2 regions of the Chitinimonas arctica genome follow, and region 1 is predicted to be linked to the other one. Evidence: predicted binding sites of a transcription regulator. Region 1 holds the regulator's gene; the other holds the start of a gene.

The links. Region 1 encodes FliA, which starts transcription of late flagellar genes. Its sites were predicted from a motif close to GCTAAAGNTNNNNNNNNNNCNGCCGATAAT; they were not measured.
Region 2: the regulator FliA is predicted to act here: its motif matches at 2,493-2,522, upstream of FNU76_RS22575 (flagellin N-terminal helical domain-containing protein).

What each region holds. Positions count from the first base shown of each region.
Region 1 covers NZ_CP041730.1:3,937,025-3,941,233, forward strand. Annotated here, with positions in the region: gene FNU76_RS17930 (isoaspartyl peptidase/L-asparaginase family protein) at 1-193, opposite strand, end outside; gene FNU76_RS17935 (lysophospholipid acyltransferase family protein) at 190-933, opposite strand; gene FNU76_RS17940 (flagellar motor protein) at 947-1,687, opposite strand; gene FNU76_RS17945 (RNA polymerase sigma factor FliA) at 1,764-2,510, opposite strand; gene FNU76_RS17950 (MinD/ParA family ATP-binding protein) at 2,594-3,484, opposite strand; gene flhF (flagellar biosynthesis GTPase FlhF) at 3,495-4,209, opposite strand, start outside.
Region 2 covers NZ_CP041730.1:4,970,490-4,974,698, reverse strand. Annotated here, with positions in the region: gene fliD (flagellar filament capping protein FliD) at 1-314, opposite strand, end outside; gene FNU76_RS22580 (flagellar protein FlaG) at 361-744, opposite strand; gene FNU76_RS22575 (flagellin N-terminal helical domain-containing protein) at 827-2,431, opposite strand; gene FNU76_RS22570 (leucine-rich repeat domain-containing protein) at 2,763-4,028, opposite strand; gene FNU76_RS22565 (glycosyltransferase) at 4,179-4,209, opposite strand, start outside.

The sequences.
Region 1 (4,209 bases):
GGTCATCCTCCAAGACCATCACCGCTACCTCGACCGCATCGAGGGCGCTGCCGCCGCTGCTCAGCACGGTCAGTCCGGCGTCCAGCGCGGCGTTAAGGCCGGCAAGCAGGGCAGCCTCCTGTGCGGGGGCGAGGGATTGCCGGCGGATGGTGCCGGCGCCGCCATGTATGGCGATGGCAAACGGATTAGTCATTCCAGAAAACGCTTTTGCCAGCCTAGATAGAGGCGATGGACATATTCCTTCATCGCTTCGGGTGAATCGAAATTGGCGGGAACGATGGGTTCGAATACATGGTAGTCGGCGCGGGGATTGCGTGCCATGGCGATTTGCCACAGCTTCTGCAATAGGTGCTGGTCGGCCCACTCGAAGCTTTCCTGGGCCTGGTAATGGAGAAACACCGGCAGGATGGGCAGGCCGCTTTCGAAGCTGGCGATAAAGGCGCCGTTGAAAAACCGGCCACCCAGCCGCCTGCCCTTGCAGCCGCCCTCGGGATAGAGGGCCAGACAACTGCCGCCGCGCGCCGCGGCGATCAATGCCTGGGTGGCGGCCTTGCGTGAATCGGCTGAGTCGCGGCGGACGAACAAGGTATCGGCCGCCACGGCTACCCGGCCCACCAGCCACCAATCCGCCACCTCGGCCTTGGCCAGCGAGCGGACCGGAAAAAGGGCGGGGATGCCGATATCCTCGAAGGCGGAAGGATGGTTGGCCACCAGGATATAGCGCGACGGCAAGCTGCCTAGATAATGCTGGTGCAGGCGCAGTTCCACCCCCAGCGCCCGCACGAAGGCTCGGCACCAGGCATGGAACAGCGGCGGGTAAAGCCTGGCTACCATGCGGCGCGGCGGCAATGCCAATAGCAGCAGTACGGGTGTGAACAGCAGGAAATCCAGGATGGCCAGCAGGCGCCAGGCGAAGCGGAGCAGGGCGATCATGGCCGGGTCCGGATCAGGCGAAGAAGCCGCGTAGTTTGCTTTCGATGATGCGCGGATTTTCGCCATGCGCGATCGCGACCAGGCCTTCGGTCAGCAGCTCGCGCCGCTTGACCTCGCTGGCGATCACTTGCTTGAGCTTGTTGCCGATCGGCAGGAAGAATAGATTGGCCGAGCCCACCCCGTAGATGGTGGCGACGAAGGCCACGGCGATGCCGGAGCCCAGCTTGGATGGATCGGTCAGGTTTTCCATCACATGGATCAGGCCCATGACCGCGCCGAGGATCCCTATGGTCGGCGCGTAGCCGCCGGCGGCATCCCAGATCTTGGCGGCTGCCCGGTGCTTCTCTTCGTAGGCGCTGATCTCCAGCTCCATGGTGTGGCGTATCGCCTCGGGTTCGGCGCCGTCCACCAACATCTGCAAGGCGCGCTTCACGAACGGATCCTTCTCGTTCATCAGCGGCGTTTCCAGCGCCAGCAAACCGCCCCGGCGCGCGGTATTGCTCCAGGCCACCAGGAATTTCACGCAGGGTTCCAGCTCGATGGACGGCGGCAACACGACCCAGCGCAACATCTTGATGCCACCGATAAAGCTGGCGGCGTTGCTTTGCAACATCACCGCACCGATGGTGCCGCCGAGGACGATCAGAAAAGCGGTCAATTGCAACAGCGAGGCGATGCGGCCGCCTTCGAGTACCTGGCCGCCGACTATCGCGATAAGGCCGAGTGAAATTCCGATCAGGCTCAATCTGTCCATGACTATGGGCGATCTCTCTTATTGGCGGGTTCGTTGCGTTTATAGCAGATTTGCCGTGGCGCGGCTCCGCAGGGGCTTACTTCCTGGTCCAATCGCTCAGCTTGGCGCGCAGTCGCGCAACGGCCTGGCTATGCAATTGCGAAACCCGCGACTCGGTGACATTCAGCACGGCGCCGATTTCCTTCAGGTTCAGTTCCTGTTCGTAATATAGCGACATCACCAGCTTCTCCCGTTCCGGTAGCAGCGCGATGCCCTCCACCAGCACGCGGCGAAAGTCGGCATCGTCGATCTTGTCCAGCGGGTTGCTGCCGTGGTCGGCCGCCATGCTGTCCAGCGCATTGCGGCCCTCGTCCTCGCCATCGAAATCGTCGTAGTAGATCAGCTGGTGGCCCCGGCAATCGCCCAGCATCTCCTGGTATTCGGGCAGCGACAGGTTCATGGCTTCGGCCACTTCGGTTTCGCTTGGGGCGCGGCCCAGCTTGTGCTGCAGCTTGACCAGGGCGGCCTCGATATCGCGCATGGAGCGGCGTAGCTGGCGGGGCAGCCAGTCGGCCTCGCGCAGTTCGTCCAGCATCGCGCCGCGTATCCGCTGGGTGGCGAAGGTCTCGAATTGCGCGCCGGCCAGCGGGTCGAAATTGCGGGCAGCCTCCATCAGGCCGATCAGGCCGGCCTGGATCAGATCGTCCACTTCCACGCTGGCGGGCAGCCTGGCCACCATATGGTAGGCAAGCTTCTTGACCAGGGGGGCGAACTGCTTGACACGCTCGTCCACCGGGTCGGAAGCGTGTTTGGCGTAGGCACCGATGGCACGGGAGGAAGTCATGCGCGATAGAAGGGCAAAGGCATGACTACTTTATGCGCCAAGGCGGCGGGGTTTGCCAACGATGGTGAGCAAATAGGCGCGGTTCAGGAGCGCGCGCCCAGCCGGCGGCAGACGTCCAGGGCCCGATACAGCAGGTTTTCCCTATCGGTGCTATGAGGCTGGCGGGGCCAGCGCCGCATGGCGCTGGCGAGTTGCGCGAAGGCGACGCTGGCCTCGCTATGGGGGAAGGCATGGGCCACCGGCTGGCCCAGCTTGTCGGCGCGCGCCAATTGCTCGTCTTCCGGCACAAAACCCACCAGCTTCATCTTGACGTCCAGATAGCGGCCGGCCACTTCCTTGACCCGCTTGAACAGGGCCATGGCGGTATCCAGGGTGCGTACCCGGTTGGCCAGCAGCCGAAAGTCGCGGCGGCCATATTCGGTATGCAGGCGCTTGATGGTGGCGTAGGCGGCGGTAATGGATTCGCCGGACGGGGTGATGACCACGATGACCTCATCGGCCGACAAGGCCAGCCCCGGTGCACTGTCGTCGGACACCGGCCGTGCATCGACCAGTACCCAGTCGATACGCGCGATCAGCGAGTCGTATTCGTCGGCTAATTGGCCGGCTCGGCCGGGCGGCAGATGGCTGGCCAGGGCGCTGGGCAGCTTGATCGGCATCAGGTCGAAGCCGGGCGCGGCCAGCAAGAGTTCGTCCAGCCGGATTTCGCGTCCGGCGACGTGCTCGAAGGCGAAGCGCTGGCGTAGTTGCAGGCGGTTCACCGCGCTATGGCGGCTGTCGTCCTCGTCCAGCAGCAGCACCCGTTGGTCGGCGGCGGCGATGGCCGCGGCCAGGTTGAGCGTCAGCGTGGTCACGCCGGTGCCGCTGCCGCCGCTCAGGGCGATGGCCCGCCCGCCCGGGCCGCCTACCAGGCGCCTTAGGCTGGCCGCCTGGTCGTTGTGGACCGTGGGGACAAGATTGTTCAATCTATCCATGGCCATCGCGTCAAGGGGCGGTCTCGCGCCAGGTGAAGTCCAGCGAGGGCTGCTGGGCGCCAAGGAAGAGCGGGTATTCCTCGTTTTTCAGCCGGTAGGCCGGCGCTTCCGGCGGAGTCTTGAACACCCGGTCCACCAGGTACAGCCCGCTGGCTACATGCAGGTCCTCGGGGACGCGCTGGCCATTGGTGATGTAGTACAAAGGCAGCTTGTAGCGCACGATCACATCCAGGCCGCTGCCCAATGAAAAGGCCTCGTCGGTCTTGGTGAAGATGCAGCCGGCCAGGCCGTCGCCATGGTAGCGCCGTACCACGTCGTCCAGGGTGGTGCCTTGTGCATTGGCGCTGAGCAGCAGCAGGCGCTTGACCGGCGTGCTTTGGCCGGCGAGCAGGGCGATCTGTTCGACCACCCGCTGGTCGCGCTGCCCCATGCCGACGGTGTCGATCAAGACCAGATGGCGATTACGCAGGTCGGCCAGGGTCTGGGCCAGGTCGGTTTCGTCGGTGACGGCATAGACGGGGATGCCCAGGATCTTGCCGTAGATGCGCAACTGGTCCTGCGCGCCGATACGGTAGCCATCGGTGCTGATCAGCGCCACCTTGGCCGCGCCGTGCTTGAGCGTGGCGCGGGCGGCCAGCTTGGCGACCGTGGTGGTCTTGCCCACTCCGGTGGGGCCGACCAGGGCATAGACGCCGCCCGCCTCGACGATATCGGCGCCGGCGCCC
Region 2 (4,209 bases), 1.0 Mb from region 1:
TGTGCCAGTTGCGATACTTCGATCGACTGGCTACCGATGCCGGCGATGGGCGATGCACTGGCGGTGACCGAGCTGGCGTCGGAGGAACTGGCGACGGGTTGCAGGAACTGGCCGGTGGAATTGAGTGCGCGGGCAGCCGATTGGAAATTGGCCAGCGCGCCGCGCAGGGTGCCCAATGCGGTCAACTTGGCGGTCGCGGAGGCGGCCTTCTGGGTAATCTGTCTCTGTGGTTGCTCCCGCTCGGCGGCGACCAGCTTGGAAACCAGATCCTCGACGTTCAGCCCCGAACCGAGGCCAGTAGATGTGAGTGCCATTGCAAACTCCTCCACCGTGACCGGCAACACTTGCCGGGCACGGTCTTCATGCCTTGTCGCGAATCAGCAAACCTTGCAGCTTGTCGATCGCGCGGGCGATTTCGACCACGTCTTCGGTGGGTATCTGCCGAATGACCGCTTTCGACTCCAGATCCACCACTTTGACTATCTTCAGCTTAGTGTCATCGTCGATACTGAATTGAATGCTGCGACCGGAGGCGGAAATCGCCTGGTTCAGCTTGCGTACCGAATCTTCCACGCTGGGTTGTTTCTGTTCCGTCTGGGTGGTTTTGGCGGTGGCGGCAAGCTGTTGCCCACCATCGACCGCTTTGGCCGCAGGTTCACTCTGCAGCAAGGAACGTGCCAAATTCGGATCGATCTGGCTGGTGCTTGGCGCGACCAAGCTGTTGTTAAGGGCCTGAACTGGCATGTTGGCTTCTCCTTGGCAAAAGCCCCGGCAGGCCTGCTGGCGTTGCCGGGGCGTGCTGCTATGCAATCAACTCGCTTTGCGCTTAGCCACGCAGTAGCGACAGCACTTGGTTCGGCAAGGCATTGGCCTGCGCCAGGATCGCGGTACCGGCCTGCTGCAGAATCTGCGAGCGGGTCAGATTAGCCGTTTCCGAAGCGAAGTCCGCATCCCGGATCCGCGAGCGCGAGGCCGTGATGTTTTCGCCGGCGGTCTGCAGATTGGCGATGGTCGCGGTGAAGCGGCTCTGCAAGGCACCGAAGGCGGCACGTTGACCGTTGACCGTGGCCAGCGCGCTATCGATGATGCGCAGTGCGCGGGTCGCGTTGTCGCTGGTGCTGACGTCCAAGGTCGCGACCGCCTGCAAGGTCGAACCTTGCACCACACCGGAAGCCAGCGATACGCCGGATACCGCGCCGGGCTGGCCGCTGGTGCCGATGATACCCGAGGCGAAATTGAAGCCGCTGGTGGAGATCGAGTAGCTCTTGTCCGAGTCCAGGGTGACCTGGCCGGCGACCCTTATCACGTTGCCCGAGAAGGTGGTGGTGCCATTGGTACCGGTAGCCGCAGCCGAGACCGCGAAGTTGGTACCGTTGGCGCCCGACAGGGTAAAGCCGCCGCTGGCTGCATTGGCCGCCGCTTGCAGGATGATGTCGTCGCCGCCGTCGTTGCTCAGGATCAGGCCATTGTTGGTGGCGTTGAGGCGCGCGGTGATACCGGTCTGCGAAGAGTTGTTATTGAAAGCGCTGACTGCATCCGCCAGGCCGTCGGCGGTGGTCGCATTGGACACGGTAAAGTTGATGTTGACGGTGTTGGAGTTCGAGCCCGACACATTCAAGGAATAGGTCTGGCCGGTCACACCGGTAAAGGTGATGGTTGCCGTGGTACGCGCGATGGCACGCACGCCGGTCTGGCCCACGCCGTTGATCGCATCGGCGAGGTTGCGGGCGGTGGAACCGGAATTCAGGGTGGTTACCGTACCGACGCCATTACCGCCGTTGATGGTCAGCGTACCGCTGGTGGTACCGGAGTAGGTGGTACCGGAGGTGGCGACGATACCGGCCGTGGTGGAGGTATTGAGGCCAAGGCCGACACCGGTGGTCGCGTACACGGCGTTGGCATTGTTACCTTGCTGGAAGGTACCGTAGTTGGTGGTACGGAAGTTCGCGGTGGTCGCCGTCAGGACTTCGTTGGCATTGGCGCCGATCTGGTAGATCGAGGTGCCGAACGAGCCGTTGAACAGCTTGGAACCGTTGAAGTCGGTGCTTTGCGCATAGCGGTCGAGCTCGGAAGTCAGCTGCTGTACTTCGGAGTTGATCGCGCTGCGGTCCGACGAGGAATTGGTGGCATTGATCGACTGTACCGACAGCTCACGAATACGCTGCAGGATATCGCTGACCTGGGACAGCGCGCCTTCGCCGACCTGCGACAGCGACACGCCGTCGTTGGCATTGCGGCGGGCTTGGTCCAGGCCGCGGATCTGCGCGGTGAAACGCTCGGAGATGGCCAGGCCGGCCGCATCGTCCTTGGCGGAGTTGATGCGCAGGCCGGAAGAGAGCCGTTGCAGCGAAGTCGACAGGCTGTCCTGCGACTTGTTGAGATTCCGTTGGGCATTCAGCGACGGAATGTTGGTGTTGATAACGGACGCCATGATCGACTCCTTGTCAGATTTAAAATACGTTCAACGCTAGGCGATCAACGCCTCTGGATTACTTATCGGCGACCGTTTTCAAAACTTTAGGGGTCAATCAGGAAATTCTCATGCTGGTGCTCGAATCATCCCGGCCTGGGCCTGGAACCTGGTGCGCTGGCAGCGTGGCGTACCCATCCGCGCCACCTGGCCACCTTAAGAAACAAGTACCTAGCCAAGTCGGACAGTGTACGCGCGGAAAAGCGTGGTGAGTAGCCTTACCGACAGCCAGGGGGTTCCCTCGCGCAATACGAGGGAAGACCTCGGGATAGAGACAGTCATGCCGGCTGTGCTAGACCAGGTTGCATGCGCAATGCCGGGTGATTGCGGGCACAAGGGGCGCGGCAGGTAATTTCCTGGCCGACGGTGGTATACCCAAATGAACCACCCCCAGCCCTTCCCATGCGGAGCCGAGATCGGGGCAGAGCACGAGGGCCGTCACGAACGCTTCCTGAGCCTGCATGAGGTCACCTTGGGCTACCAGAGCCATACCGCCATCCAACCGTACCTTGGCAGAATCTATAACGCGCTGGGACTGCGTCGCCATGGTGCCGAAACTCGCGTATTTCCAACCACCCAAGGACCGCATAGCTTGTTCTTCCCCATTCATCGTGGCTGCATTGAACAGGTTTCTGGCTCTCTCGAAATTGCCGCGGGCAAATTGTTGACAGGCGTCTTCGTAAAATTGCCGTGTCCGGGTTTCGTCACCGCTGGCCTCATCTTCCACCGCGCCAGCCTGCGCCAATAGCTGATTGCTCTCCAATGCAGCTGCCATTGCGGCCATCGTCCGTCTTTGCGATGCATTGGGGGCAGGGGTTTCACTCAAGGCAAGGTAGCATAAGTGACGATTCTTCTGCACGGCGCCCAGCAGCACGCTTCGTCCCCGGTCACCGATCGGATTGTCGCTTAAATCCAGCGCGGTCAGCGTACTATTGTAATGAAGCACATCCGCCAATTCCTCCGCTCCGTTGTCGTCTATGGAATTGGCACGCAGTTCGAGTTTGACCAGGCTCGTATTCACGGCAAGCCCCTTGGCGAGAAAGCGCGTGGCGGGGAAGTCCAATTGACATTCATTCAAGCTGAGTTCTCTCAGCCGCACATTCTCCCTTTGCAGCAATACGCCTATTTGCGTCGCCCCCGCCAGACCGAGCCTGTTATTGCTCAGTTCGAGCGATTGCAGGGATAGATTTGCAGCAGCGCCCGTACAAATATTGTATGTGCCGATGATGTCGAGCTGATTATTGAGCAAACAAAGCTCTTTAAGCGTGACGTTGGCGATCAGCATGTAGAATAAAGCCTCCGTCGTAGCTGGGCTGATCACGTTGTCCGCCAGCTTCAATGACGTGAGTTGATTATTCAGCACCAATACCGCGGCCAAGTCCTGCACCATGGCATCGGTAAATTGCGGCCCGCTCAGATGGAGCCCTACCAGCCCGGGGTCGTTGTTCATCAGATTTTCAAGAAGCACCTCGCAGTGCGTCGGGACGCTATCGTCCGCCGGCGGTTCGTTTGGCGTTGTCGAGAAGTCGGAACCACGAACCGGATTGATATTTTCCATGATATGCCCTCCAAAATCCGAAATAGCCGCCGGGTGGCGGCCATCTGGCTCTGCGAACATGCATGGACGAAAACTTGGGACGCTTCTCCTTGTTTAAGGATTTATGGATTTTCTGTCCATAGGGTGGCCGGCAACAGCCACCCTATTTCGTCAGAACTCGAACCAGGCCGCCATCCATTCC